2 regions of the Paraherbaspirillum soli genome follow, and region 2 is predicted to be linked to the other one. Evidence: predicted binding sites of a transcription regulator. Region 2 holds the regulator's gene; the other holds the start of a gene.

Region 1 (15,483 bases), on a different contig from region 2:
GTTGGCGCCACCGACCATGCCGTCGCCCTTACCGCCAGCGCGGCGACCACCGCCAGCATGAACATAGTCACAGCGACCGGCCCGGCCCGCATGGCGATGGCCGCCGGCCCCGGTACAACGCGGCAGAGCGCCTACCTCAATATCGAAAACATCACCAGCAACGGCGTGCCCGGCAGTTACGCGGTGTACTTGGACCTGCCGGCCGGCGCCGACCCGCAGCAGCATCAGGATTTGTTCGCCGGCACGTTGCCGATGTTCGGCGTCGCAGAAGCATCCCGCCCGGATCAGGAACATCCCGGCAGCGGGCTGCAGTATGTGTTGGAGGTGAGCGCGATCATCGAACGGCTGAAGGCGCAAGGTCTGTGGGACCCAAGCAGGCTTGCCATTACCTTCGTCGCGCGCCGGCAGCAGGGCGGCTACGCGGATGTCCAGATCGGCCGCGTCAGCCTTTATTACCAATGAAGGTTTTTTCTCCCGAGCGCGATGGCGCTGCGGCCAGCGCGCCGCATGCGCTGCAAACGGCTTCGCGCCGGGTGTCGCAATTCGCGGATCGGCACCCGGAATGGTGGCTGCCGGCGCTCAGCCTGGGAGCGTGGAGCGCATTGTTCTGGCAGCACGCACAGCAAGCTGCGACGGGGACGCATCCGGCCCATCACATGCATCACGCAGCAGGCACAGCGGCCGGCTGGGGCAGCGACCTTGTCGGCTGGGTGCTGATGGTGGCCGCGATGATGCTGCCGCTGGTGATCGATCCGGCACATACTGCCGCCCTCAGGAGTCTATGGCGCCGCCGCCACCGTGCCATCGCCGGCTACCTGAGCGGTTACCTTGCCGTCTGGATGATCGCCGGGCTGGTCAGCCTGACGCTGCTGGCCGCAATTAAAGTGAGTTTTGCAGAGCAAAGCAGGGCGCTCGCTTTCGGATTTGCGATAGCCGCAGCCTGGCAGCTGACGCCATACAAACGCCTGGCGCTCAGCGCCTGCCATCGCACGATGCCGCTGGCGCCGCGCGGCTGGCGCGCCGACTACGACTGCATCCGTTATGGCTTGCAAAGCGGCCGGAGTTGCGTGTTGAGCTGCTGGGCGCTGATGCTGCTGCCGATGCTGGCTTCGCACAACTTGTGGTTGATGCTAGTCGCCAGCGCGGTGTGCGCCGTCGAGCGCTATCGGCCACGCCCCGAGGTCGAGATCATCGGCGCCGGGCTGATTGTTATTGCGGCCGGGCTGCTGGTTTACTGAGCGTATCCATTCAGTCAATTCAGGATGCGTAGGTCGGAAAAGCGCAGCCCTTGCAGGGCGCGTATCCGCTTGCAAGCGGATACCGTTCCGCAGGCAGATGGCATGCCATCTGAAACCCCTGCTACACCCTTCCGACGGCGTGAATCGCATCAGCCGGTCAAGCCCTTGGCTTTTTAGCGGTCGGCGGCACGTCGGAAGGCGCTACGCTTTTCCGACCTACGGTTTTTCGAGGCGCCCTTATGTTCAGAAGTGACGCAAAGCCGCCTCACCTCCCCACCACAATAGCCTCATCCACCAAGCGCACAGTCGCCGTCCCCACATCGTTCTTCACCTCCCAAACCTGCTTGCCGATACGGATTTCCACGCCTTCATGAATAGTCCGGCCGACTTGCACGCTGGCCTGATCTAGCGGCACGTTTTTTTCTTTCAGCTGGGTCTGTTCCTTCGCCAGGGTAGTGATGTCGTGCTGCAGCTGGCGGCGGGTGGCTTCGACTTTTTCGCCCAAGCCGTCTGCTGCCTTGTGCGGGTTGTTCTGGAAATGCACGAGCAGTTGCTGGACTTTTTCCAGCTCTCCCTTTTTGCGTTGCTGCAGTTGTTGGTTGACCGCCAGTTGCTGCTCCAGGAACGGGTCGAAGCCGACTTGCACCTGGGTTTTGACGCCGGTGGCAGAGCCCAGGATGATCGCCTTGACGGTATTGCCGGCCTGGATTTCTCCGCCGATGATCTGGCCGCTCCTGGAACCCTGCTTGCCGACGACGACGGCATTTCCGGCCAGCAGGGTGGATTGGCGCACGCTGCCGGTGACGGCGATCGAATCGGCCGCTTCGATATGCGCGTGTTCCATGAACAGCGCTTGCACCGAACCCTTGCAGAAAATCTTGGCAGTCGCCGGCGGCAGGGTCACGACGCCGGTCTGGGTGCCGGAATGGCCGATCACGCCGCCGGCTACCGAGACGCTGCCGCCGGCGTTGATTTCCGACGCTTCTATCATGCCGCCGACGATGACGTCGCCCGTTACGTTCAGGCGCATGCCGGCCTTGATGTCGGCGCTGACCCGGACCGTGCCGTCGAACTGGATGTTGCCGGTGCCGAGGTCGACGTTCTCGACCTGGACCACGGGATTGACCATGACGCCGTTTTCGACCAATACCGGCTGGCCTGCGATGCTGGCCAGCAGCAGGTTGGGATCGTCTTCGGCGGGGGTGGCGCCTTGCAGCTTGGGGTTGAACACGATGTCGGCCATCGGCTTGGGAAGGATCTCGCGGCCCCGGATATCCATGCCGTTGCGGCCGGCGACGGGCGGGGTGCGGCGCATCAGGCGGTCGCCGGGGTCGACCAGCAGCATGCGCACCAGGTCGGCGTATTGAATCCGCGCCAGCTCATCGTCCTGCGTGATTTTGGATAGTTCGGCCTCTTTCTCGGCCAGCAGGCTGTCGAGCCGGGCCGGGCTGCCTTCTTCCGGCCAATCGCCGCTGGCGATGATCAGGTCCTGGCAGTGGCCCGCCGCCAGCGCTGCCTCCAGCTGTTCGTGCAGGATGCCGTACACCACTCCGTGTTCGAGCAAGGCGTCCATCACGGCAAAGTCGACCCGTTTGCCGCCCTGGGGCGGGATCAAGGTCAGCCTGGCGGTCATCAGATCGTCCGCCAGGTGCAGCTGAAATTCGCCGTCGCGGCGCTCGCCGATCACCATGCTGAACGGCTCTTCGGCATCGAGTGCGGCGCTGATGAAGTAGGTCAGGGCGGTTTCGTTCAGATGAAATTCGCCAAAGCCGCTGTCGGCCACAGCCTGCTTCAGCGTCGACAAATCCAATGGCGGCAAGTCGGCCATCGGCGAAAACGTTGCCTGCAACTCGCCACTGTCCTCATCCAGGTCAAATGCCAGCGCTGGCATGCCCGAAGTCAGTTGTTCCATGCTTCCCCTTATCTTTTTTATCTGCTGCTTTTAGGTCACCTCTAAAACCTACTGCGCGACCCAATCTCGGGGCTGTGATGCTCGCCGTACCTCCGTACGACTGCGCTTCTCGCCCCGACCTTGGGCCGCTCGCTACGGTTTATAGAGGCGTCCTTGATTTGTGTCTGATCGTTATATCGGCAACAGGATAAAAAATATGAAGGGGTTTTGTCATTGTTTGTCACTATTCATCGATGGCATCTCATAGCAGTTCAACGCTTAACAGGTTCAAATAGCAACTTTCACGCGTGGTGGCGACAAAGTCGAGCAGGTAGGCTTGCTGCGACACTTCCGGCAGGCAGGCGGCATAAAGACGGCCGGTCAGGCCGTTGGCCGTGATTCGTTTGGCCATTACGTAATCGCGGTTCAGATAATTTTGTGCGGCCCAGATCGGCAGGGTGGCGATGCCGCGCCGGCTGGCGACCAGTTGCAGCATTGCCACCGTCAGTTCGGTGGTGCGGCGGGCGGTCTGGATGCCGGCCGGTTTCAGCACCTGGCGCACGATGTCCAGCATATCGTCCGGCACCGGGTAGGTGATCAGCGTGTCGCTGGCAAAATCCTCGGCCACCAGGTAGTCGCGCCCGGCCAGCGGGTGATCGTGCGCCACCAGGGCCACGATCTCGAAGCTGAACAGCGCGTGGTAATCGACTTTTTCATCGGGATCGACTTCGGCCACGATCGCGACGTCGGCCCGGTGCTCATACAGCAAGCCGACCGGGTCGGCCTGGAAGCCGGAGACGATGTCCAGCTCGACCTCGGGCCAGCGCTTGCGGAAGATATCCATGGCCGGCATCAGCCAGTCGAAGCAGGTGTGGCATTCCACCGCGATCCGCAACTGGCCGGCCACGCCTTGCGCCAGTCGCACCAGGTCGCGCTCGGTTTCGGCCACTTGCGGCAGCACCGCGTCGGCCAGTTTCAACAATCGCTCGCCGGTAGGCGTAAAGCGCACCGGCACCGATTTGCGCTCGAACAGGGTGGCGCCGTGGTGTTCTTCCAGTTGCTTGATCTGATGCGACAGCGCCGATTGCGTCACATTCAGCAGTGTCGCTGCGCGCAGCAGGTTGCCGGCTTCGCGCAGCGCGTGCAGGGTCTTTAAATGGCGTAGTTCCAGGATCGATTGCATGACCGTCTTTCCGGCACCTCTAAAACCTACTGCGCCCCCCAATCTCGGAGCTGCGATGCTCACCGTACTTCCGTACGGCTGCGCTTCTCCCTCCGACCTTGGGGCGCTCGCTACGGTTTTAGAGGCGCCTTTTTGTTTGAGTATTAGTAAAATTCAAGTTGATTCTGAGTATTTATCGTTTGAATCATAATTCAAGCTAAGCCAACATGCGTCATCGAACTTGTTATTTATGGAGATAAAGATGGCATTGGCACATGTTTTGGGTTTTCCGCGGATTGGCGCTCAGCGCGAATTGAAATTTGCCCAGGAGTCGTTTTGGCAAGGCAGTTCCGACGAGGCCGCATTGCGCGCCACCGGCGCGGCCTTGCGGGCGCGTCATTGGCGGGCGCAAGCCGATGCCGGCCTGGATTTCGTCACGGTCGGCGACTTTGCCTGGTACGACCAGGTGCTGGGCACGCTGGCGCTGCTGGGGGCGATTCCGCGCCGCTTCGGCTTCGATCCCAAACAGTTGACCTTGGCCGATTACTTCACGCTGGCACGCGGCAGCAAACAGCACTTCGCGATGGAAATGACCAAGTGGTTCGATACCAACTATCACTACCTGGTGCCGGAATGGAGCGCCGATGTCCGCTTCGACGGCGGCGTCGACTGGTTGCTGGACGAGATCGCCGAAGCGCGCGCGCTCGGCCATCGGGTCAAGGTGGCGCTGGTCGGCCCGCTGACCTTGCTGTATCAGGGCAAGATCAAATCCGGCCTGGCGCACAAACTGGATCTGTTGCCGCAAGTGGTGGCCGGCTATCGGCAATTGCTGCAGCGCCTGCAGCTGGCCGGGATTGAATCGGTGCAGATCGACGAGCCTATCCTGGCGCTGGAACTGGATCACGCATGGCGCGACGCTTTTGCGCCGACCTATGCGCAACTGACGCCCAACGCGCCGCCGCTGCTGCTGACCACTTATTTTGGCGAAGTGAGCGAACATGCGGCGCTGCTGCAAGCGCTACCGGTGGCGGGGGTGCATCTGGACCTGGTGCGCGGCGCCGATCAACTCGACGGCTTTGTGAGCGGCTGGCCGCAGGACAAAGTGCTGTCGCTGGGTGTGGTCGATGGCCGCAATCTGTGGCGCACCGATCTGGACCGGGTACTGGGCCAACTGGCGCCGTTGCAGGCCAAGCTGGGCGATCGGCTGTGGCTGGGCTCCAGCTGCTCGTTGCTGCATGTGCCGGTCGATCTGGCGCATGAGGACAAACTGGATGAAGAACTGAAAAGCTGGCTGGCATTTGCCACCCAAAAACTGGCGGAAATCGTCGCCTTGAAGCAGGCATTGAACGGCAATGCCGCCGCGGTGGAAGCGCAATTCGCCGCCTCGCGCGCAGCCCAGGCCAGCCGCCGCACGTCGACCCGGATCCACAATCCGCTGGTGCAAAAACGTCTGGCTGCGGTTACCGCCGGCGATGCCCAGCGCGCCGCCGCTTTCGACACCCGGATCGCCAAACAGCAAGCCAAATGGCAACTGCCGGCATTCCCGACCACCACCATCGGTTCGTTCCCGCAGACCAGCGAAATCCGGCAGGCGCGGGCCGCCTACAAGCGCGGCGAAATCGGCCACCTGGACTATCTCGACAAGATGCGCAACGAGATCCGCCTGGTGGTGCAAAAGCAGGAGGAGCTGGGGCTGGACGTGCTGGTGCACGGCGAGCCGGAACGCAACGACATGGTCGAATATTTCGGCGAACAATTGTGGGGCTACGCCTTCACCGCTAACGGCTGGGTGCAAAGCTACGGTTCGCGCTGCGTCAAACCGCCTATCATTTACGGCGATGTCTATCGTCCGGAAGCGATGACCGTCGGCTGGAGCCAGTTCGCGCAGACCCTGACCGCCAAGCCGATGAAGGGCATGCTGACCGGGCCGGTGACCATGCTGCAATGGTCGTTCGTGCGCGACGACCAGCCGCGCGAAACCACCGCGCTGCAAATCGCGCTGGCCTTGCGCGACGAAGTGTGCGACCTGGAACGCGCCAGCATCGGCATGATCCAGATCGACGAACCGGCGTTCCGCGAAGGCTTGCCGCTGAAGGCGCGCGACTGGCCGCATTACCTGGATTGGGCGGTGCGCGCGTTCAAGATCAGCGCCGCCGGGGTCGGCGATGAAACGCAGATTCACACCCATATGTGCTACTCGGAATTCAACGACATCCTGCCGTGGATCGCGGCGATGGATGCCGATGTGATCACCATCGAAACCTCGCGTTCGGATATGGAGTTGCTGGACGGCTTCGGCCAATTCGCCTACCCCAACGACATCGGCCCCGGCGTCTACGACATCCATTCGCCGCGGGTGCCGCAGGTGGATGAAATGGAGCGCCTGTTGCGCAAGGCGCGCGGCGTGATTCCCGATGAGCGCTTGTGGGTCAATCCGGATTGCGGCCTGAAAACCCGCGGCTGGCCGGAGACTTATGAGGCGCTGGAGAATATGGTGCTGGCAGCGAAGCGTTTGCGGCAGTCGGTGGAGCAGGAGCGTAACGTCGCGTGATGCGTTAAACCGAGTTTGGTAGGGCGGATGAGCGCAGCGTTATCCGCCGTTCTGGATGCGTCAAGCACAAGCGGCACATCAAACGGCGGATAACGCTACGCTCATCCGCCCTATCTTGTTACGGAGCATTAATCGGCAACACAATCCATTCGGAGCAAAAACGCCTCAATGAAATTCCCTATCATGGCCGGCGGTTCGCGCCGATAAATCAAGGCCACGGCAGACCGCGATTTCCGTTCCGGCAGCGCCAGAAAATGCACCCCCGCCGGCGCCACTTCCTGCATGCTCTCCGGCACGATCGCAATCCCCAAATTCGCCTCGACCAAATTCAGCAGCGAAGATTTGCGCGAGGTCGCCCGCGCCACCTTCGGGAAGAAACCGTGGCGCATGCACAGTTCGGCCACCAGGTAGCTCAAGCCGCCTCTATCCTTGTGCGGGATAGACACAAAATGCTGTTCACGCAGCTCCGTTATCTCAATCGCGGTTCTTTGTGCAAACAGGTGTTGCTTCGATACCGCGACCACCAGCTTTTCTTCAAACAGCGTTTGCACCAGGATGTTCGGGAATTTGCGCAGGATAGGCAAGCGTACCAAACCGAAATCTGCGCGTCCTTCGTCGATGTCGAGCGCCTGATGCTCCGAGGCGGCCCTGGAAATGTCCAGCGACACCCCCGGAAATTGCGCCAGCAACTGGTTCAACGCAGACCCGATAGCGGCCGACAAGGTGACCGAACTCGAATGCAATAGCCTGATCGTGCCTTGTTCACCCTTGCTCACATGCTGGGTCTGCACCACCGCATCGGCCAAATCCTCAAGAATACGTTTGCTTCTCTCGTAAAAAAGCTGTCCGGCCTGCGTTAATTCGATATGCCGCGAATCGCGCTGCAGCAGCGATACCTGCATCGAGGTTTCAAGCTCCTTGATTTGCCGGCTGAGCGCCGATTGCGCGATGTACAGCCTCTCCGCCGCATTGGTGTAACTGCCGGCGTCGACGATCTCGACAAAATAATTTAGCTGTCTAAGTGAAATCATTCCATGCCATTTTGAGATGGTTAAGCGCCGCATTTGGTATTGGCGTTGGCCCGGTCCAAGCGGCTACAGTGACTGCAGGCAATTGCAGCTACACGCGAAAAAAGTAGTATTGCCGCTTGTCTTGCCGAAGGTCAATCTATTTGGATCCCAGCGCAGCAGGCATAACATTTCACTGAAGGAGGGTATGGTGCTTGATTTCATATTGATTGCCGCGGCGCTGATAGGTGTCTGCATCAGCATCGCCGGCAATATCATTTTTTTGCAGCGCCGAAAGAGAAGTGAGGACCGAAGGGCGCACCGATAAAGCAAAAAGCCGCCGGTTGTGAACGGGCGGCTTTTAATGAACTACGAATCGATCATGCCAAGAAACTTATTTCATGCGCTTCGACGTCAATGCGATCTCAGGCGATCCATTTTGATAGTGCGGTAAATGCGCCTAGGGCAACCACCACGATGGTGCCTAGTTTGATGGTCAGGCGTAGCTCCAGCTCACGCAAATCCGCCTTGGTAGCAACCTCTGCAGAATCATGCGCTTCTTTAACTGCGTTAGAGATGGCCTCAGCCTGCGATGCAGGCACACCCGCAGCCTCAAGCGTTTTAACGAATTTATGCGTATCAAATGTGACTGTTGCCATAGCCAAGCCTCCTGTCCGCCGGATTTTATCACGTTGCTTGTAGCACCATTTTTTCAACTGCCGGTAATCCGACCAAAAACTCTTGATTTGACTCCATGCCGCACTTCCTTGTAGCTATCAAGAAGATCGCGCAAAGACTCGATGCAACGATATTTCTTGATAAATAGCGATCTTTCATGTCAGAATCGCAAATCACAATGGTAATGCAAATCATTATCATTCAATAATAAATATCAAGGGAATCGTTTTTATGAATTTGAAGTTGAAAAGCTTGACCGTCCATTGTGCCCAAGCGTTGCCGCTGCTGTGCGGCGGTGCACTGATTAGCGCCACTCCTGCGTTTGCGCAAGGCGAGGCAACCCTGGAAACCGTGGTGGTGACTGCCACCGGCTACGAACAAAAGATCAAGGATGCGCCCGCCACGATCAGCGTGATTACCAGGGAGCAGCTGGAAAAGCAGCCGTTCAATAATTTGCAGGATGCGGTCAGCCATCTGGAAGGCGTCAGCATTGTCGGCGGCGACAATAATTCAAAAGACATTTCGATCCGCGGCATGCCCGGCGAATACACGCTGATCCTGGTCGACGGCAAGCGCCAGGGCACGCGCGAGACCAGTTCACGCGGCACCGGCGGCGTGCAATCGAGCTTGATTCCGCCGTTGGCGGCGATCGAACGGATCGAAGTGGTGCGCGGCCCGATGTCGTCGCTATACGGCTCGGATGCGATCGGCGGCGTCATCAATATCATCACGCGCAAGGTGCCCAAAGCCTGGGGCGGGGCGATCAATGCCAGCACCATGCTGCAACAGCGATCCAATCTCGGCAACGAGTACCAAGGCGATTTCTATCTGGCCGGACCGATCAAGGACAATGTGGTCGGACTCCAGCTGTACGGCAATTTGAATACCCGCGAAGAAGACAAAATCGTCGACGGCACCAGCCAGACCGATACGCGCGCGATCACCGCCAAACTCGGCATCAAGCCTGCGGCCAATCAAGACATTACGCTGGAAGCAGGGCATGAAGACCTGAAGCGGACCTATACCCCGGGCAAAACGATCACCGTCGACGACAGCAAAGAAGAAGTCGAAAACTCGCGCACCCACTGGGCGGCATCGCATAGCGGCCGTTGGGATTTCGGCACCACCGATCTCAGCCTGTATCAGGAAATCGGCAAGCTCAATGACAAGACCTTCGGCGTTGCCGGCGCCGAAGCCGCCACTGCCAGCCCCAAAATCACCAACACCATCCTGGACGGCCAAGTGACTTTGCCGTTCGCCAGCAACGTGCTCAAGATGGGCGGCCAATACAGCGACAATAAATTGGAAGGGACCGCGGCGGAAAGCCCCACCCGCATCGGCAGAACCACGATCAATTACATGAATCCTGGTTCCATCACGCGCAAGTCGTGGGCGCTGTTCGCCGAAGATGAATACTTCGTCACCAGCAAGCTGTCGCTGACCGGCGGTTTGCGTCTGGACCATGACGACAAATACGGCCGCCACTTCAACCCGCGCGCTTACGCGGTGTATCAGCTGGCGCCTACACTGACCTTGCGCGGCGGCGTCGCCAAGGCGTTCCGCGCACCCAATCTGCGTCAGAGTTCGGCAGGTTATGTGATGTCCAGCGGCGGCCCGACCTCGATGCCCGGCGTGTTGTACGGCAATCCGGATTTGAAAGCGGAAACCAGCATCAACCAGGAAATCGGCTTGCGCTACGACGGACCGGACGGCGTGATCGCCAACCTGACGATTTTCAATAACGATTTCAAGGACAAGATCGTCAGCGACTATGCGCGCATGAACGATCCGATTACCGGCCTGCCGCTATATACCTACAACAACATCGCCAAGGTCAATATCAGGGGCGTCGAAGCCGGCTTGACCTTGCCGCTGGCGAAGCAATGGAAATTGTCCGGCAACTACACCTATACCGATTCGCGCCGTGAAAGCGACGGCGAAACCGCGTTCAACGGCAGTTCGTTGAAAGGGCAGCCGCTGGATAAAACCCCGAAACATGCTGCCAACGTCAAACTCGACTGGCTGCCGCGCGACGGCGTCACGGCGTTTGCCCGGGTCAACTATGTCAGCGAACAGTTCTGGGCGGCGTACCGCAATGGCGGCACCGGCGTGCGGACCCGTCCTGCCACCACCACCTTCGATCTGGCCGCGTCCTATGCGATCAATAAAATGCTGACCTTGAATGCGGCGCTGCTGAACGTCACCGACAAGGTGGTGGACATCGACGAGCGGCCGCGGGCGACGGTCAAAGGCAATTGGTTGGTGGATGAAGGGCGTCGTTTGTGGCTGGGCTTGAACGCGCGTTTCTAACCATGAAGTAGGGCGGATGAGCGCAGCGTTATCCGCCGCTTGATGTGCCACCTGCGCTTGACGCATCCAAAAACGGTGGATAACGCTACGCTCATCCACCCTACTTCACGCAAGATTTCGCTGTACCAGCATGACTCCTTCTGAGGCCACGCTCTAAAATTTTCTTTGTCGCACTGGCTGCTTTGGGCTTTTAATAAGACCCCATCAAAACAGCCTCGCTGCGACCTCTATGACATCCCCGAAGCACCCGATCTTGCACTTTGTTCACGGCAATAGCTTCCCGTCCGGTACTTATCGGCGTTTTCTGGATTGCCTTCGCAGCGATTACGACGTCCGTTCGCTCGACATGCATGCGCACAATCCGCAATATCCGGTGACTGACGGCTGGCCGGAGCTGGTGCAGGAGCTGATCGACGAACTGGCCGCGCGCTACGACCAGCCGGTGATTCTGCTGGGACATTCGATGGGTGGCGGCCTGGCGTTGATGGCGGCGCAACAGCGTCCCGATCTGGTACGTTGCGTGCTGATGCTCGATACGCCGGTGGTGGCCGGCTGGCGTGCCGGCGTGCTGCGGGGCGCCAAAGCGTTCGGCATCGACTGGCTGTTTTCGCATGCGCGCTTTTCGGAGAAGCGCCGCAATCTGTGGCCCAGCGTCGAAGCCGCGTACCAGCACTTCGCCGCCAAGCCGGTGTTCGCCAGCTGGCCGCCCGAGGTGTTGCGCGACTACATACAATATGGGATGGCAGAAGAGCAGGGCCAACTGACCTTGCGCTTTCGGCGCGAGATTGAAACGGCGGTCTATCGCACCGTGCCGCACGATATGGGACGTTCGATCCGGCGCGGTTTTCCGGTGCCGATCGGCTTTGTCGGCGGCACCGATTCGGTCGAGTGCCGCCAGGCCGGCCTGGCCGCGACGCGCCGTCTGGTCGGGCGCTATTTCCTGAAAATCCCGGGCGGGCATTTGTTTCCGATGGAGTCGCCGGAACTTGCCGCCAAGGCCACGCATCAGATGATCCAGTCTCTCTTAAGCAATTCAAAATCACCGTCGCGCTAAGCCGATCTCCGCTTGCAACTCAGGTTGTGCCACATCGCCGCACCGCCCCCGAACCGCTCGCACCCGTTTCCGGAGGCGACCCCAAGCAGCCGATTTGGGTGTCGCTGACGGCGCATGTTGTAGGATACAGGGCTATTTCCATCGAATATTGTTATGCGATCAACGAAAAAATCAAACCAAGAATCAAATCAACGTCAGTCCGGCAAGGCCAAACAGGGCGGCAGTCTGATGCGCGGTCTGTTATTCACCATGGGCGGCCTGGCGCTGGCCGGAGCCGTGATCGGCGGCTTGCTGCTGGTGTATGTGCTGGTCGTGATGGCGCCGCAATTGCCCGACCTGAATGCCATCACCGACTATCGGCCCAAAGTGCCGCTGCGTATCTATACCGCCGATCACGTGCTGATCGGCGAGTTCGGCGAGGAGCGGCGCAGTCTGGTCAAATTACAGGACATCCCGGACAACATGAAAAAAGCGGTGCTGGCGATTGAAGATGCGCGCTTTTATCAGCATGGCGGCATCGACGTCATCGGCATCCTGCGCGCCGGCGTGACCGACCTGCTGCACGGCGGCGCCTCGCAGGGCGCCAGCACCATCACGATGCAGGTGGCGCGCAATGTGTTCCTGTCGAGCGAAAAAACCTACTCGCGCAAGATTTATGAAATCCTGCTGGCGTACAAGATCGAGACGGCCTTGACCAAGGACCAGATTCTCGAGGTCTATATGAACCAGATTTTCCTGGGCCAGCGCTCGTACGGTTTTGCGGCTGCCGCCCGCAGCTATTTCGGCAAGGACCTGAAAGACATCAGCCTGGCGCAAGCGGCCATGCTGGCCGGTTTGCCGAAAGCGCCGTCGGCCTACAACCCGGTGGTCAATCCAAAACGCGCCAGGCTGCGTCAAGCCTATATCCTGAAGCGCATGCTCGAGCTGAAATTCATCGACCAGCAGCAATACGACGATGCCTTGCGCGAAGACATCCAGGTCAAGACCAACGGCAATAGCTTCAGCGTGCATGCCGAATACGCGATCGAAATGGTGCGCCAGATGCTGTACGCGCAATACAAGGATGAGACCTACACCCGCGGCCTGACGGTGATCACCACGCTCAATGCGGCGGATCAGAAAGCGGCTTACGACGCGGTGCGCAAGGGCGTGATGGATTACGACCGGCGCCACGGCTATCGCGGGCCGGAAGCCTCGATCGAGTTGCCGGCGGATGGCGATCAGCGCGACCAGGCGATCGAAGAGGCGTTGCAGGACAGGCCCGACAATGACGACATCGTGCCGGCCGTGGTGCTCAAAGCCGATGCCAAGCACGTGCAAGCAATGCTGCGCAACGACACCGTCATCACTATCAGCGGCGACGGTTTGCGCTTTGCCGCTTCCGCGTTGGGTTCCAAAGCCGGCAAGAATGTGCGGATCCAGCCGGGTTCGGTGATCCGCGTGATCGACGGCGCGAAAGGCTGGCAAATCACGCAGCTGCCGCAAGTGGAAGCGACCTTGGTATCGCTGACGCCGCAAACCGGCGCCATCAAATCATTGATCGGCGGTTTTGATTTCAACCAGAATAAATTCAATCACGTGACCCAGGCCTGGCGTCAGCCCGGTTCCTCGTTCAAGCCGTTCATCTATTCCGCCGCGCTTGAAAAAGGCTTCGGTCCGGCCTCCATCATCAACGATGCGCCGGTGTCGTATCCGGGCGGTCCCGGTCAGGATGCGTGGGAGCCGAAAGATGACGACCAGCCGGATGGCCCGATGCCGTTGCGGACTGCCTTGCAAAAATCGAAAAACCTGGTGTCGATCCGCTTGCTGGATGCGATCGGCGTCAAGTACGCGCAGGATTTCGTGACCAGCCATTTCGGATTCGATGTCGACAAGACCCCACCGTATCTGCCATTGGCGCTGGGTGCCGGGCAAGTCACGCCGCTGCAACTGGTGGGCGCTTATGCCATCCTGGCCAACGGCGGCTACCGCGTGCAGCCGTACCTGATCGCCCAAGTCACCGATGCCCGCGGCAACCAGCTGTCCAAGATCGAACCGCAGGTCGCCGGCCAGAACGCGACACGGGTGCTGGATGCGCGCAATAGCTATGTGATGACCAGCTTGCTGCAGTCGGTGGCGCAGCGCGGCACCGGGGCCGGCACCAATGCGCTGCACCGGACCGACCTGGCCGGTAAAACCGGTACCACCAACGACGCGTTCGACGGCTGGTTTGCCGGCTACCAGAATTCGCTGGTGGCGGTTGCATGGATGGGCTACGACCAGCCGAGAACGCTAGGCAGCCGCGAGTTCGGCGCGCAACTGGCGTTGCCGATCTGGACCGAATACATGGGCCGTGCGTTGCGCGGCGTGCCGGAACATCAGATGCCGATGCCGGACGGCGTGACCAGGATCGACAATGAACTTTATTTCGATAACCTGACGCCGGGCAACGGCTTCATAGGCTCGCTCGGACTCGGCGCCGGTAACGGCAATGCCAGCGCCAGCGCCGAGAGTCCGGAGGGCGCGCCGGCGCCGACGGAGGAAGAGGAAAAGAGCAATATCCTCAAGCTATTCGGCGGTCATTAAATCCGCAGAACACCTTGCTCAAATAAAGAAAGCCGGCAATCCCCGCGATGGGGATTGCCGGCTTTTTATTTAACATCGTCGCAGATCAGCGCATGACCAAGCCATAAGACCCGTAATACACCGCAAACATCGCCGCGATCTTGGCTACGTAGAGCGCGGCGTTGTGACGTGCGCGCAGCGCGACTTCGAAGTGATTGCGAGTTACCAGCAGGGCGATCAGCGAGGTCGCGAACAGGAAGTGGCCGATGGCGTCGACCATGCCGAACGGAATCACCGCCGCAATGAAAAACCCGAGCAGCACAAAGATGCCGCCTTTCGACGACAAGCGGCCGAACAAGATGAAATAGGCGCAAACGAACTCGACGAAACCGGCGCTGAACAGGAAGAACTCTGGATTGAACCCGAACGCCAGCTGCGGATTTTCGGCCAGCAGGTGATAGAAGTTATCGGGATAGGCGAATTTTTCGATCGCGCCCCACAGCAAGGTGAAGCAGGTAAACAGCCGCAGCACGAACAGCGAGACCGCCGTGTGCTTGCCCTTATACAGCGACTCCAGCATCAGGAACGCGGCGATGCCGATAAAGATTGTGTAGTCGAGCAGGTGGTACAGATTGAACTCGGCGACCGCATACCCATACAGTGCAAGAATCCCTACCCCCGCCAGGAAAGCGGTCCGCTTGAACAGCGCGCAGCAGGCGATGGCGATTTGCGTCGCGAAGACCAACTTGTTATGCGTGTGCAGTTCCGGCGTCAGGATAATTTCTTGCGAGCTCAGCACCAGCGTAAAAAAGAAGGCCGCCACGGTATAGCGCATGAACGGCTGGACATAGCGCCCCAGCTTGTCGTCAAGACGCGCCGCCAGGTCGGCCGGCGACAGGCGATTGTCGATCGCCGTGACAAGAAACACCGCCGCCGCACTCAGCGCCATCAGCAGCCAGAACAGCGGATTGCCAGCCACTTCCGCAATCGCCTGCGGCGGATGGCTGCTGTCGAAACCGACGAACCACTTGACGTGAGCCTCGGCCAG
Region 2 (15,483 bases):
TGCGCCGGCGCCGAGCCCGAGATCAACGCCGAGTTCATCGGCAGCGCCGCAGCAGGCAGCGCCGCCCATCCCAGACCAACGGTCAGCCAACAGCTTGCCAGCCGCGACAGCATGTTCTGCTTCATCGATTCAATTTGTGAATGCGTTCGGACGGCGTGATGATGTCGGTCAGGCGAATCCCGAACTTGTCGTTTACCACCACCACCTCGCCCTGGGCGATCAGGTAGCCGTTGATCAGCACGTCCATCGGTTCCCCGGCCAGGCCGTCCAGCTCGACCACCGAACCCTGCGCCAGCTGCAGCAGGTTCTTGATGGTGATCCGGGTGTGGCCCAGTTCAGCCGTCAGCTGCACCGGGATATCCAGGATCATGTCGATGTCGGTTTTGGCGACGCCGGCACTGCTGCCGTTGAGCGACTGGAACACATTGGCGGTGCTGGCCGCCACCGGCGGTGGCGCAAAGGCCGGTGCCGGCGCAGGCTCCGGCTGCGAGGCCGAGGTTTGTTCCGCCAGCGCGCTGGCCCAATCGTCCATCTCGTCTACCGCTTGATCCGGCTTGTTGTCGTCATTCATTCTCGTTTCCCTTGCTTAAATCACCGTCCCGGTGATTGATCATTTGCTCTACTCGCAGCGCATAACGGCCGTTCGAAATGCCATAACCGCATTCCAATACCGGTATGCCGTCGACTTTGGCAATGATGGATTCCGGCATTTCTATCGGCAGCACGTCGCCGGCTTTTAATTTCAACAACTGGCCGATGGTGGATGGGATGGTCTGGAACTCCGCCTTCAACTGGACATCGGCGCTTTGCACCTGTTGCGACAACTGGGTCACCCAGCGCTTGTCGATTTCGACTTCATCCTGCACCGGATTGGACAGCAGAGCGCGGATCGGCTCGATCATCGAATACGGGATGCACACATGCAGCGCGCCGCCGATCGGGCCGAACTCGATATGGAAAGTGGTGTTCACCACGACCTCGTTGGGGGTCGCGATATTGGCGAACTTGGTATGCATCTCGGCCCGCAGGTATTCGAACTCGAGCGGATAAATCGGCTTCCAGGCATTGCCGTAGCTTTCCAGCGCCAGGTTCAGCAAACGGTGAATGATGCGCTGCTCGGTCTGGGTAAAATCGCGCCCCTCGACCCGCATATGAAACCGGCCGTCGCCGCCGAACAGATTGTCCACCACCAGGAACACCAGGTTCGGATCGAACACGAACAGCGCGGTGCCGCGCAGCGGCTTCATGTGCAGCAGATTGATGTTGGCCGGGACCGGCAGGTGGCGCATGAAATCGCCGTACTTCTGGATATTGACCGCACCGACCGAAATGTCGGCAGTGCGGCGCATGAAGGTAAACAGGGTGCTGCGCAAGTGGCGGGCAAAACGCTCGTTGATGATCTCCAGCGTATGCATACGGCCGCGCACGATGCGTTCCTGGGTGCCCAGGTTGTACGCCTGCACCCCATCTTGCGAAGGCGGCGCGGCAGCGGCGTGATCGGCTTCGCCGGTTACGCCCTGCAGCAGTGCATCTACCTCGTCCTGAGACAGTATCTGTTCATACGACATTGATGGGTCTCATTGATGTGTCGGTGGGTGTTACTGCACGACGAAGGCGGTAAACAGCACGTTGCTGACATGCTGCGCAGGCTGATTGGCGACCAAAGGCAGGTTCAGCGCGTCGCGGATCTCATCGGCCAGCTTGTTCTTGTCGTCGGAGGTGACCAATGAGGCCGGTTCGCGATTGGACAACAGGGTCAGGATGCGGCTGCGTGCTTCCGGCAGATATTGCGCAAACTGCGCCTGCGATTTGGCATCGGCCACCTTGAGCGTGACGCCGATGTGCAAATAGCGGTCGCGATCGTCCGGCCGCAGGTTGACCGTAAACGGTTCCAGCGCGACGAAGATCGGAGTTTCCGGCGGCGCGGCGGCGGGCGTCGCTGCCTGTGCGCTCATGTGATTGATGCCGAAGTAATAAGCTGCCCCGGCTGCTGCTGCGGCGGCTACCAGCACGATCATGATCAGACCAAGCTTGCCTTTCTTCTTGGGAGTTTCCACTGTTTTGTCGGTAGTTTTGGCCATGGTTTTCCTGCATAAAATTTCAGTCTGTATTCTTGGCTATAAGCGTGTCGCGCCATTTGTTGATTTAAAGGGATAAACCGCTTCAACTTTAGCGTTTGCTAAATTTTTATTTAGCAGTTGCTTGACTTGCCATTCTGAAAAAACTATTTGGAAACTGTTAGTGTTACTTTGCCCCTCGATTGACGAGCCAGGAGCATCGAGGGTTGCGTTGAATTGTGTTGGGCTTGGCGATGTCGGTTTTCCGCGCTGACGGCGATCCAGATAGCAGCTCACCGGGATCAGAATGCAGCGATCAACACCTCACGCCGCCTCGCTAGAGCTAGTCTCATGCAAGCGCGCCCGCAACCGGCTGATGGCCTGGCTATGCAATTGGCACACCCGCGACTGGCTGACTTCCAGCACCGCGCCGATTTCCCGCAGATTGAGCTCCTGCTCGTAATACAAACTGAGCAACAGCCGCTCGCGCTCCGGCATCGCCGCAATCGCTTCGACCAACATGTGCCGCATGCCGCTTTCCAGCATGCGCTCCAGCGGATCGCCATGACCGCCCTGCTCGCCCAATCCGATTTGCGAATCGAGAAACGCATTCTCGTTGCTGCCGGTGTCGAAATCTTCGTAATACACCAGCTGCGAACCGTGTATCTCCTGCAATAGCTGCTGATACTCTTCCAGCGACAATTGCATGGCCTGGGCGATCTCGCGTTCGGTCGGCGGCCGCGCCAGCTTTTGTTCCAGCGCCTGCACCGCCACATCCACGCTGCGCGACGATTGCCGCAAGCCACGCGATAGCCAGTCGTTGGCGCGCAGCTCGTCCAGCATGGCGCCGCGAATCCGCTGGCTGGCGTAGGTTTCAAATTGCGCGCCCTGGTTTTCCTGATAGCGATTGGCGGCGTCCAGCAAGCCCAGCATGCCGGCTTGAATCATGTCGTCCAGCTCGACGCTGGCGGGCAATTTGGCAATCAGTTGCAAGGCCAGACGCCGCACCAGCGGCGCGTGCTTGGCCAGCGTGTCGGACTTGTCGATTTTTCCCTGCGCGGTATACATGGAGACATCCTTACTGACTTAGACGATCAAATTTCGGTGGTTGCATTAACTCGGTTGCAGCACGCGCTGCGGCTGACTGACGCCGACTGGCGAAGCTTGCTTGTTGGGCACGCGGGCACGCCACGGCCATTGCAGCAAATCGGCCGCAATGCGGCGGAAGTCGATCGCCGCCGGGCTGGTCTGGAACGCTTCCACCACGCTCAAGCCCAGCCGCTGCGCATGCGCCAGTCGCGGGTCGTCCACCACGCAGCCGGCCGGTTCCAGCGCCAGCGCCAGGTAGCGGCTGCCGGTGCCGACCAGGTTGTTCAATACGCGTTGCGCCTCGTTGGCATCGGTGGCGAGATTGAGCATGATGCGCAGCTGCTGCAACGCATGCGCATAGTGCAGCTGCTTGATGCAGGCATAGCCGGCGGTGATCGACGCCGCTTGCGGCCGCAGCACCACGATCACTTCGTCGGCCTGCGCCGCCAACGGCGACAAGGCGCCGTTGCGGTCCAGGCTGGCGTCGATCAGGACGATCTGGCCCTGGAACACGCTGCGCACATCGGTCTGGTCGGCGCTGCCGGCTGCCGGCAACACCCACACGCCGCAGGCGGCGCGTCCGGCCGCCGCTTGCAGCGGCAGGCGTTGCGCGGCGACGTCGGACCAGCTGCCGCCGGTATTGATCTGCCAGACCGCGCTGGCCGACTGCGGCCCGCTTTTTTCTTCCAGCAGCAGCACGTCCTGGCCCTGCTGCGCCAAGGCGGCCGCCAGGTTCAATGCGACGCTGGTGGCGCCGACCGCCGGCGTGCTGCCGACCAGCGCGAACACGCGCACCGGGTTGGCGCCGGCGTGCTGCGCCATCAAGCGCCGCAAACCGTCGGCCTGGTCGCTGACTACCTTGCTCATGCCTATCAACCCTGCACCGCAGCGATGCCGGACAGCTGGCGCGGGCTCGTCGCGCCCTCTGCATCCAGCGCATCCAGCAACACGATCAATTTGCCGAAGCCTTCAAACAACACTGCCGCCGATGCCGGCCGGCTGGCGCCGGGCCGGATCTGACGCCCGGCCAGTTGCGCCAGCAAGCTGCGCGCCGCCGGCGCCCAGCTGTCCTGCGCATGCAGCAAGCGCCACACCGTGGTGCTGGCCTGTGCTGCAATCAGCAAGCGCTTCAGCATGTCGGCATCGCCCGGCTGGCCGCAGCCGCCGAGTTGCTGGACGGCTTGCTTGAGCAAGCGGAAATAAGGATCAGCCGCCAGGCGCCAGCGAGTCCATTCGGCCAATTGCGACGCCGCCAATTGCGGTCCCAGATTGCTTAACAAATACCATTGCGCCAGCTGCTTGCCGCTGTGGCGGTCGGCGATCCGCACCACCACGCAGCGCAGCGCGGGCGCAGGCAATGCGCCGGCATCGCCTTTGCTGCCGAGGCGCAGGGCGACTGTGGTCTCCGCCAGCGATTGCAGTGCTGCCTTGCCCTTGTAAATGACGGCTTGCTGCGGCGTGAAATCCAGCTGATAGGCCAGCTTGGCCAAGGTCGTGCTGTCGCCGCCGTCCAGCACCGGAGTGGCGGCGCGGGCCCGTGCCAGCCACTGCACGCCGTCGGTCGACCAGTCCTGCATCGCTTCCGGCAGCGGCATGCACTCCAGCAGATGCACCAGCGGTTTGCCGAAATCCTGTTGCTGCAGCCAATCGCGTTGCCGCTGTCCGGGCACCGCCGCCATCGCCGCGGTGGTGATCGCTGTTGCGGCCGTGCTCAACACTTGATGCGGGGCTGCCAACGGCATGCCGCCGCGATCCGACAGCAGCAAGCTGCCGTGCAGGATATAGGCGTCGCCGCTTTGTTCTGCATTGAGTTCAACCTTGCCGCCCATGGCCAGCACGACATCGCTACAGGCGGATGCGATTTCGGTGCGTGCCTGGCTCAGCAATTTCTGCGTCAGCACCTTGCTGCTGACGTTGTCGTCGGCCAAGTCGCGCCACAGGTCGCGGGTGCCGTCGAAGCCGATCTGGCCGTTGGCGAGTGCGGCGGCGTTGGCGGCCAATTCCTCGGCATCGTGCGCCAGCGCCCGGATCAGCTGCTGGCATTGGGCCCGCAGGCGTTCGGTGGTTTCGGCCTGGGCCGCCGCTTGCGCTGCCGCCGCTGCCACTTCGGCATCGTTGTTCAACGGTGCCGGACGCTCTGCCAGATCGGCCTCGCCGGGCACGAATAGGGAACTGCGGCTGGCGGCCTGGAACACGCTGTCGACCAGTTGCGTACGGTCGGCCAGCAGCAGGTTTTCCGGCACTTTCTGGCCGGTCGAAACGTAATGCACCGGCAGCCGGTGACGGATCACGGTGTCCAGCAATGCGCCCGGATGAGTCGCCTCGTCCACCTTGGTAAAGATGCAGCCGGCCAGTTCGTTGCCGCCGGCGCCGTGCTTGTAAGCGTGCACCACTTCATTCAGCGTGTCGCCGTGGCTGGCGGCGTTCAGCAACAACAGACGTTTGACCGGACGGCCGGCGCCGCACAGCATGGCGACCTGTTCGGACACGGTGCGGTCGCGCTGGCTTTTGCCGACGGTGTCGATCAACACCATGTGCTTGTCGCGCAAATCGTCCAGCGCCAGCCGCAAGTCGGCGGCGTCTTTGACCGCATGTACCGACACGCCCAGAATCTGGCCGTAGATGCGCAGCTGCTCGAAAGCGCCGATACGGTAGCTGTCGGTGGTCAGCAGCGCCAGTTTTTCCGGGCCGAAGCGCAGCACGCAGCGGGCCGCCAGTTTGGCGGTGGTGGTGGTCTTGCCGACTCCGGTCGGGCCCATCAAGGCGTACACGCCGCCGGCGTCCATCAGCGCGTCTTCGTTTTCCAGCAGCGGCAGGTTGCGCGCCAGTTCGGCCTTGACCCAGGCCATGCCGGTGGCGAAATTCTGGCCGGTCGGCAAATGGTCCAGCATCGCTTTCGCCAGCCGTGCGCTAAAGCCAGCGCCGAGCAAGGTCCGCAACAAATGGCCGCGCACCGGATCGCGCCGCTGCTTGTCGTTCCAGACCAGGCCGGCCAATTGCTCTTCGATCATGCCGCGCATCGAATGGATTTCGCTGATGACGCTGTTGTTGCTGCCGGCGATGGGTGCGGCGGGTGCGGCAGGTGTAGATATGGGCGCTACCGCTTGCACCGCGGCGACAGGTGCTGGTACCGGTGTTGGTGCCGGTGCTGCGGCGACAGGCAGCAGCGGCGCCACCGATTCAACCGGCGGCGGCACCGTGGCCTGCGGTTGCGGCACGTCTTCCTGATCCAGCATGGCGATGATTTCCACTCCGCCGTCGACTACCCGGTTCGACAGGATGATGGCGTCCGGACCAAGTTGTTCGCGCACCAGGCGCAACGCTTCACGGCTGGACGGGGCGACGATGGTTGTGGCGTTGGTACTCAAGCTTTACCTCCAATGGTGGCGGTGACTTTGATGGTGCGGGTATCGGGAATCTCGGCGTGCGACATGACTTTCAGCTGCGGCAGGCTGCGCCGCAGGAAGCGCGCCAGCAAGGCGCGCAGCGGATGCTGCACCACCAGTACCGGCACCAGCCCCATTTGTTCCTGACGGTGGATCGCGGACTGGGTTTGCAGCAGCAGGCTGTCGGCCAGGCCGGGCTCCAGCCCGCTGCCGTTGGTCAAGGCCTGCAGCAATACGCGGTCGAGCGAGCTGTCGAGGCCGATCACCTGCAGTTCACCGACGCCGGGGAACAGTTGCTGGGTGATCGCGCGACCCAGTGCCAGCCGCACCAATGAAGTCAAATCGCCGGCGTCGCTGACGCTGGCGCCGTGCTCGGCCAGCACATCCAGAATGGTGCGCATGTCGCGGATCGGGACGCTTTCGTCGAGCAGGTTTTGCAGCACCTTTTGCAAGGTGGTCAGCGGCAGCACCTTGGGCACCAGGTCTTCGGTCAGCTTCGGCGATTCCTTGGCGATCCGGTCCAGCAGTTGCTGCACTTCCTGGCGGCCCAGCAATTCGCCCGAGTGGATATGGATCAGGTGATTCAAATGGGTCGCGATCACGGTGCTGGCGTCGACCACGGTGTAGCCGTAAATCTGCGCCTGTTCGCGCAACTGGCTCTCGATCCAGACCGCCGGCAAGCCAAACGCCGGATCGGTGGTCGGGGTCCCCGGCAGCGAGGCGCTGACCTGCCCCGGATTGATCGCCATCCATTGCCCGGGCCAGGCTTCGCCGTGCCCGACTTCCACCCCTTTGAGGGTAATCACATACGTGTTCGGCTTCAGTTCCAGGTTGTCGCGGATATGCACCACCGGCACCAGGAAGCCGATGTCCTGTGCGAATTTTTTACGGATGCTCTTGATCCGTCCCAGCAGTTCGCCGTTCTGGTTGCGATCCACCAGCGAGATCAGGCGATAGCCGACTTCCAGCCCAAGCGGATCGACCAGCGCCACGTCGTCCCAGCTCGCTTCGGCCGGTTCGGCGGAAGCCGCGGCAACCGTCGGCGGCATCTTGGCCACATGGGCGGCCTGCGCCGTCTTTTGCATTTGACGCCGCGCCAGCCATACCAGGCCACCCGCGATAATCAAAAACGCGATGTGCGGCATGCCCGGAATCAGACCCATCAAGCCGATGATGCCGCCGGTCAGGAACAGCACCTGCGGATTGGCGAACAACTGCCCCATCAATTGCTGGCCGACGTCTTCATCGGTGGTCACGCGCGAGACGATGACGCCGGCCGCGGTCGAGATCACCAGTGCCGGAATCTGCGCCACCAGGCCGTCGCCAATGGTCAGCAGAGTGTAATTCTTGGCCGCGACCGAGATGTCCAGGCCATGCTGGGCGACGCCGACGATCAGGCCGCCGACCACGTTGATCACCATGATCAGCAAGCCGGCCACGGCGTCGCCGCGCACGAACTTGCTGGCGCCGTCCATCGAGCCGTAAAAGTCGGCTTCCTGCGAAACTTCGGCTCGCCGTTTGCGCGCCACGTCTTCGCCGATCAGGCCGGCGTTAAGGTCGGCGTCGATCGCCATTTGTTTACCCGGCATCGCATCCAGCGTGAAGCGGGCGCCGACTTCGGCAATCCGTCCCGCGCCTTTGGTAATCACCATGAAGTTGATCACCACCAGGATGATGAAGACCACGATCCCGACCGCGAAATTGCCGCCCACCAGGAAATGACCGAAAGCTTCGATCACCTTGCCGGCGGCGTCCGGGCCGGTATGACCTTCCATCAGCACGATGCGGGTCGAGGCCACGTTCAGCGACAGGCGCAACAAGGTCGAGAACAGCAAGACCGCCGGGAAGGCGGCGAAATCGAGCGCCTTCATGGTGTACATGCTGACCAGCAGCACCATCACCGACAGCGCGATATTAAAAGTGAACAGCAGGTCGAGCACAAACGGCGGCAACGGCAAAATCATCATGCCGAGGATCATGATGACCAGGATCGGGCCGGCCAAGCCCTTGACCTGGCTGCCGGCCATCAGCGCCTGCAACTTGGGGAATGCGCTCAAGGAAAAACTTGAGGTGGAACCGGGCGACTTCATGTCGGACTCCCTAATGGATCAAGTGATGCGGGCACCGGCAAATCCTGCGGCGCCCGTGGTGCGATGCCGCCTTCGTCGCGCCAGCGCTTTAGCTGATAAACCCAGGCCAGCACTTCGGCCACGGCGGTGTACAAGGCGGCCGGGATTTCCTCGCCCAGATTGGTATGGCGGTACAGCGCGCGCGTCAGCGGCGGCGCTTCCAGGATAGGGATTTTGTGTTCGGCGCCGATGGCGCGGATGCGCAGCGCGATCAGGTCGCTGCCCTTGGCCACCACGCGCGGCGCGCGCATGTCTTTGTCGCTATATTTGAGGGCGACCGCGAAGTGGGTCGGATTGGTCACGACGACATCGGCCCCGGCCACTTCGGACATCATGCGGCGCCGCGCCATCAGTTGCTGCTGACGGCGGATCTTGGCTTTGATCTGCGGATCGCCTTCGCTTTCCTTGTGTTCCTGGCGCAAATCCTCGCGCGACATGCGCAGCTTGCGGTAGTGGTTCCACAACTGGTACGGCACATCAATCGCCGCCACCAGCAGCAGCGAGGCAATGATCAGCCAGCAGCAATGCGCCACCAGCCGCACCGTATGCGACAGCGCGGCATGCATAGGCTCGGTCAGCAAGCCCATGATGGTTTCCAGATTGCCGGAAATCACCCAGTAGGCGATGCCGCCCACCAGCACAGACTTGGCCAGCGCCTTGCCCAGTTCGACCAGGGCCTGGGTCGACATCAGGCGGCCGATGCCGGCGATCGGATTAAGTTTGGAAAATTTGGGCGCCAGCGTCTGCGTCGAAAACAGCCAGCCGCCCAGCATCAGCGGCGCCACCAGCGCCGCCAGCGCCATCATGGCCAGCAACGGCAACAGCGCCAGCAGCCCGTCCACCACCACGCTGCCGGCCTGCTCCATCATGTGCGCCGGCTCGAAAGCGGCGGCGCGTTCGAACTGCAATGTGTGGCGCAACGCATGCGCCACATGCTCGGTCATCGGCACGGCCGTCAGCCACAGCCCGCCGATGCCGGTGGTCAGCAATACGAACGTGCTTAATTCACGCGAACGCGCAACCTGGCCTTCTTCGCGCGCCTTTTCCAGTCGCCGGGGAGAGCCAGGTTCAGTTTTTTCGAGATCGCTTTCTTCCGACATGCATGCTCCGAACGAGGGACGAACAGCGTCCCATCAGGAGCGATTATTGATGCACCGACAAGAATGCGATCGGCCAAACAGGGTGGGGATTGACCTGCTGCTTGCGCAATCGGTGGGGGAATGGGGAGAACAGGCCATTCGTAATCTTTTAACAAGAGCGAATTATCTTGTGAATCGATTCACATAAGTGCGCCTCCAACCCTTGCTAACGCGGACGCAAGTCGCCGCATGCCGCATTCCGGATCGCGTGCTGAAAGATGGGTTCAAAGGCATCGTGCCCGACCTGGAACAGCCGGCTTTTCAACGATCCGCGTCGACGCAACCAGCACAGACTTTGCAATCCGAACACATCGCGCACCCCCTGCAATACCACCAGCGGCTCCGCGCTCCGGAATACCAGGTCCAGGTCTTGCGCAGTAACGAAATAGTCGTTGAGGTGGTAATACAGTTCCAGATTGATAGCGCGGATTGCCTGTTCGTCGATATCCGCATCGCACCAGGACAGGTCCATTGTTTTGCCATCCAGCATGAGTGACGCGCCTAGCCATAGCCTTGCCGCTGCGCGCCGTTGTTGCGAATCGGCCGAGTGCAGCGCGCAAAATAAATCTTCCAGCGTCAGCATTTCCGGCGCTTGGCGCATCTTGTGCAAGCAAAGCGTCAGCGCCTGCTCGTAAGCGGATACGTAATCTTTGGTTGGAACGAAAACAGATGCCAATGTGATTTGCGCAACCGATTCGGGGAAGCGATTTTGATACAGCAGCGACAGCCAGCTGCCCCAGGAGATGCCGAGCAGGCTGATGCCGGTAAATCCAAAATAGCGGCGCAATGCCTCGATATCGTCGACCAGCAGCGACGTATTGTTGTGCAGGAGCCGGCCGTGCGGTTGCGATCGCCCGCAGCCGCGCTGGTCGAACAGAATCACGTCGAAGCGATTCAGGTCGAAGAAAACAAGATGCTGCGCGCTGCTATAACCGCCGGGACCGCCGTGCAGAAAAAAAATGGGGCGCCCGCCTATCTTGCCGTGACGCTCCCAATAAAGCCGGTGTCCATCGCTGGTCTCGTAAAAGCCGCTGCGTTCGCACTGTGTCATCTGTCTCCACGCTTGAGTACGCAAAATTGAAATCCCCACCGGTTCCATTCCTCTGCTTCTATTCCGCTGATTCCTCTGACTCTTCTGATTTCAGTTCGGCTTGTTCGGCCTCAGTCAGATGGCGTTTTTCAATCTCCACCACCAAGTCCGGAAACGCTTCCGCCTGTTTCGTAGAAACGATTTCGTTTACGTTAAATATCCATGCATAAGCCATAATTATTTCCCTCCTTCATTCCATGATAAGAACCCATTGATCGCCACCGAGTTGGCATATTCAAGGTAGTAAGAGAGCTTTCTTACGTCAAGGAAAGTGGCTGAGAACCAGAAATTTCATAAGGCGTGGTGAGTGAAAGAGGAGTCATGAGACGCCAAATTCTGATGCCGTGTGGGCGATGCGGTGGGGGTGGGAGGTGGGCAACGCTGGGGCGTTGTTGGGGTGATGGGGGTCGGACGCTCGGTGATTCGGTGTGCTGTGGTTTTTTTTCTCTCTGTCCCGTAATGCTTTTCTTGGGAGTTTATGCGTTGTATCTTAGTCAGTTGGGGACAGAGTAATTCGCCACGCTGCGGTGGCTCTTAAACTCTGTCCCGCAATTGTTGTGGCTTGTTGAGGACAGAGTAATTCGCCGCGCTGCGGCGGCTCTTAAACTCTGTCCCACAATTTTTAAAATCCCAAACTCGACAACAAATCATCCACCTGCCCCTGATCCGAAACCGCATCCGGATTCTCTTCCGCCCGCATCTGCGGGCCGTTCAGCAGGCTGTTGCTTTCCTGCCGTTTTTCAACCGGGGTGTTATCGATCAGCACTTGCAGCAGTTGCTTCTCCATTTCATGCACCACTTCCATCATCTTCTTGATGACCTGGCCGGTCAGATCCTGGAAGTCTTGCGCCATCATGATTTCCATCAGCTGCGCATTGATTGCGCTGGCTTGCGGCGGCACGTCGGCGAGAAAGGCGCGGGTGTCCTGCACCAGCACGCGGGCATCGTCCAGTTCGACCGGGCTGGCGAACCATTCATCCCAGCGCTTGCCCAGTCCCTTGGCTTGCTTGGCCAGCTGCTCCTGGATCGGCTGGGCGACGTCGATCGCGTTCAACGCCCGTTCGGCCGCGCGCTCGGTCATCGCCGCCACATAATTCAAACGGTCGCGGGCGTCGGGAATGGCTTGCGCCGCCTTCGCGATTTCCTGGTCCAGTCCCAGCTCGCGCATGCTTTCGCGCAGCAGCCGGGTCAGGTGGCCGATACGATTGACCAGCTGCTCGGCGGAGTCGACTGCAACCGGCATATGAGGTGTGTCCTGCGTCATGTCAGGCTCCCTCTTTCTCGATCTTCTCGAAGATCTTGGTGATCTTTTCTTCCAGCGTGGCGGCGGTGAAAGGCTTCACCACATAACCGTTGGCGCCGGCCTGGGCGGCGGCAATGATGTTTTCTTTCTTGGCTTCCGCGGTCACCATCAGCACCGGCATTTTTGCCATGCGCGGATCGGCGCGGATCGATTGCAGCATGGTCAGCCCATCCATATTGGGCATGTTCCAGTCCGACACGACAAAACCGAAATTGCCGTCGCGTAGCTTTTGCAAGCCGGCCGCGCCGTCTTCAGCTTCGTCGACGTTGACGAAATCCAGTTCCTTCAGCAGGTTGCGGACAATCCGACGCATGGTCGGGAAATCGTCCACGACCAGAATTTTGATGTTTTTATCAACCATGATTACTCCAGACAATGTTTACCATGACAGCCCACTCGCACTCGCTGCGACTGGGCCAACTTAATTCTTAATCCCTTTTTCCTTCTATCGCCGACCTACGTTCCTATACCCGGTTGCCGCTGCCGCCGAACGACATCAGGCGCGCCATCAGGCGCTGGCTCATTTCCGACAATCCGGCCACTTCGTTGGCGGCGCCCATCGCGATCGCTTCGCGCGGCATGCCGAACACGACGCAGCTCGCTTCGTCCTGCGCCAGCGTGTAAGCACCGGCCTGGCGCATGCGCAGCAAGCCGGCGGCGCCGTCCTTGCCCATGCCGGTCAGGATCACGCCGATTGCATTTTTGCCGGCGTGTTTGGCGACCGAGTCGAACAGCACGTCGATCGAGGGCCGATGGCGGTTGACCGGCGGCTCCTGGTCCAGCTGGGCGACATAGTTGGCGCCGCTGCGCGCCAGCGACATATGGAATCCGCCCGGCGCGATGTAGGCGTGACCCGGCAAGACCCGCTCGCCGTGCTCGGCTTCCTTGACGGTGATGCGGCAAATGCCGTTGAGGCGCTGCGCGAAAGAATTGGTAAAACCGGGCGGCATGTGCTGCGCAATCATGATGCCGGGACTATCCGGCGGCAGCGGCTGCAGCACTTCCTTGATCGCCTCGGTGCCGCCGGTGGAGGCGCCGATGATGATCAGTTTTTCGGTACTCAGCAGCGGGCTGCGCAGCATCGGCGCCTGCGCTGCGGCATTGCCGGCAGCGGCGTCGGCAACTGCGGCTGGACGGCGCGACGGCTGCAGGCGGGCATTGGACGCGGCGCGAATCTTGTCGGCGATCAGGTCGGTATATTCCAGCAAACCGTCGCGGATGCCCAGCCGCGGCTTGGTGACGAAATCGACCGCGCCCAGTTCCAGCGCGCGCATCGTGATTTCCGATCCGCGTTCGGTCAGCGACGACACCATCACCACCGGCATCGGCCGCAGGCGCATCAGTTTTTCCAGAAAATCCAAGCCGTCCATGCGCGGCATTTCGACGTCCAGCGTCAGCACGTCGGGATTGAATTGCTTGATCAAATCGCGCGCCACCAGCGGGTCGGGCGCGGTCGCCACCACCGTCATGTCGGGCTGGCTATTGATGATTTCCGTCATCAGGCTGCGTATCAGGGCCGAGTCGTCGACACACAGAACTTTGATTTTAGTTGCGCTCACACGCTGCTCCTGTTATTTGAATAATTCCACACTGCTGCTGTTGCGTACCGGCGGTTTTGCCAGCCTTTGCGCCAATACCTGTTCTTCGCGCTGTACCTGCGCCGCATCGTTCTCACGCCGCAATTTGCGCACCATGACCTTGCCGGTGCCGGGGAAGTAACTGATCCGACGCGGCCAGCTGCCGCGCAGATCCTGGGCGGTGACCCGCACTTGTTCCATCTGCAGATAACGCAGCACAAAATCGGCATTGCGGTCGCCGATATTGAGCGTCGTCATATTGGCCAGCACCGCGCCGCCGCCAAACACCTTGGCCTCCAGCCGCTCGCGCTTGGCGCCGGCTTTCAGCAATTCGTTGAGCAAAACTTCCATCGCATACGCGCCGTAGCGCATCGACGACGAGGCTTCTTTCGACGCGCTGCTGCCGTCGTCCGGCAACATGAAATGGTTCATGCCGCCGACCCCGGCGGTGCTGTCGCGCACGCAGGCCGACACGCACGAGCCCAGCACCGTGCTGAGCACCATGTCGGACGAGGTGACGAAATATTCGTTGGGCAGCAACTTGACCGCGGGAATATTAAATTCGCGATCGAAATAATGATGCGTTGCGACCGCCTCTCCGCTTGCCGCCATTACGCATTGCCTTTGGCGCGATGCGCGCCCAACGCGCTCAGTTCGTACACGGTTTGTCCGCGCAGCTTGAACGGTTGGTTGACGTAGGAAAAATTCTCCGAATGGCCGGCAAACAACAAGCCGTGCGGCTTCATCAACGGCGCGAAGCGCTGCAAGATGCGGCCCTGGGTCGGCTTGTCGAAATAGATCATCACGTTGCGGCAAAAGATGGCGTCGAACGGCTCCTTCAAATCCCACCTTGGATCGAGCAGGTTCAGTTGCGCGAACTGCACCATCGCCGCCACTTCAGGCCGGATCCGCACTTTGCCGGCTTGAGCGCCGGAGCCCTTCAAGAAGAATCGCTTGAGCCGTTCGGGCGAGATTTTGCTGACCTGCTCCATGGTGTAGACGCCGATCGCCGCTTTTTCCAAAACCTGGGTGTCGATGTCGGTGGCGATGATGGTGGCGGAACTGGCGCGGCTGCCCAGCGCTTCGATCAAGGTCATCGCGATCGAATACGGCTCTTCGCCGGTGGAAGCGGCCGAGCACCAGACGCTGAGCGGCTGAGGGCATTTGACGGCATGCTCCGCCAGCAACGGGAAATGGTGCGCCTCGCGGAAAAAAGCCGTCAGGTTGGTCGTCAGCGCATTGGTAAACGCCTGCCATTCCTCGCTGTCGTTATCGGCTTCCAGCGCCGCCAGATAAGAGGTGAACTCGGTCAGGCCCAGCTCGCGCAGGCGGCGCGACAAGCGGCTATACACCATCTCGCGCTTTTGTTCGCTGAGCGAGATCCCCGCACGCTGATGAATCAGGGTGCGGACCCGCGCAAAATCGCTGTCGGTCAGCAGGAAGTCGCGCGCTGCGCCTGAGCTGGAACGGGGTGTCTGGTTGCTGGTTATACGCATCGTTTCAACATGGTTGGTAAGTTATGGGCACTTCGAAAAACCTACTGCGCGTCTCAATCTCGGGCCTGCGATGCTCGCCCGCTCCGTACGGCTGCAGGTGTTGCAACTTCGTCGTCCCGACCTTGAGCCGCTCGCTACGGTTTTTCGAGGTGCACTCGTACAAGTGATGATCAATCAAAAGGTTTCCCAGTCGTCGTCCGCCGGCACTTTGGCCGAA

The links. The regulator FliA, encoded in region 2, starts transcription of late flagellar genes. The targets are predictions, from matches to a motif close to CTAAAGTTTNNNNNNNNNNNGCCGNTA.
Region 1: ACFPM8_RS06210 (DUF342 domain-containing protein) is a predicted target of FliA. The motif match lies at 3,325-3,351, and genes of this name have one in related genera.

The regions. Positions count from the first base shown of each region.
Region 1 covers NZ_JBHSMT010000010.1:43,511-58,993, reverse strand. Annotated here, with positions in the region: gene ACFPM8_RS06220 (tyrosinase family protein) at 1-462, shown strand, start outside; gene ACFPM8_RS06215 (copper chaperone) at 459-1,238, shown strand; gene ACFPM8_RS06210 (DUF342 domain-containing protein) at 1,504-3,150, opposite strand; gene ACFPM8_RS06205 (LysR family transcriptional regulator) at 3,392-4,312, opposite strand; gene metE (5-methyltetrahydropteroyltriglutamate--homocysteine S-methyltransferase) at 4,554-6,842, shown strand; gene ACFPM8_RS06195 (LysR family transcriptional regulator) at 6,971-7,873, opposite strand; gene ACFPM8_RS06190 (CCDC90 family protein) at 8,275-8,508, opposite strand; gene ACFPM8_RS06185 (TonB-dependent receptor domain-containing protein) at 8,759-10,837, shown strand; gene ACFPM8_RS06180 (alpha/beta hydrolase) at 11,067-11,891, shown strand; gene ACFPM8_RS06175 (penicillin-binding protein 1A) at 12,045-14,456, shown strand; gene ACFPM8_RS06170 (hypothetical protein) at 14,542-15,483, opposite strand, start outside.
Region 2 covers NZ_JBHSMT010000029.1:291,761-307,243, forward strand. Annotated here, with positions in the region: gene fliO (flagellar biosynthetic protein FliO) at 1-125, opposite strand, end outside; gene fliN (flagellar motor switch protein FliN) at 122-571, opposite strand; gene fliM (flagellar motor switch protein FliM) at 564-1,568, opposite strand; gene fliL (flagellar basal body-associated protein FliL) at 1,599-2,081, opposite strand; gene ACFPM8_RS18975 (RNA polymerase sigma factor FliA) at 2,382-3,125, opposite strand; gene ACFPM8_RS18980 (MinD/ParA family ATP-binding protein) at 3,171-4,013, opposite strand; gene flhF (flagellar biosynthesis protein FlhF) at 4,019-6,514, opposite strand; gene flhA (flagellar biosynthesis protein FlhA) at 6,511-8,559, opposite strand; gene flhB (flagellar biosynthesis protein FlhB) at 8,619-9,761, opposite strand; gene ACFPM8_RS19000 (alpha/beta fold hydrolase) at 9,967-10,851, opposite strand; gene ACFPM8_RS19005 (hypothetical protein) at 10,910-11,065, opposite strand; gene cheZ (protein phosphatase CheZ) at 11,513-12,154, opposite strand; gene cheY (chemotaxis response regulator CheY) at 12,156-12,554, opposite strand; gene ACFPM8_RS19020 (protein-glutamate methylesterase/protein-glutamine glutaminase) at 12,658-13,752, opposite strand; gene cheD (chemoreceptor glutamine deamidase CheD) at 13,765-14,382, opposite strand; gene ACFPM8_RS19030 (CheR family methyltransferase) at 14,382-15,266, opposite strand; gene ACFPM8_RS19035 (methyl-accepting chemotaxis protein) at 15,441-15,483, opposite strand, start outside.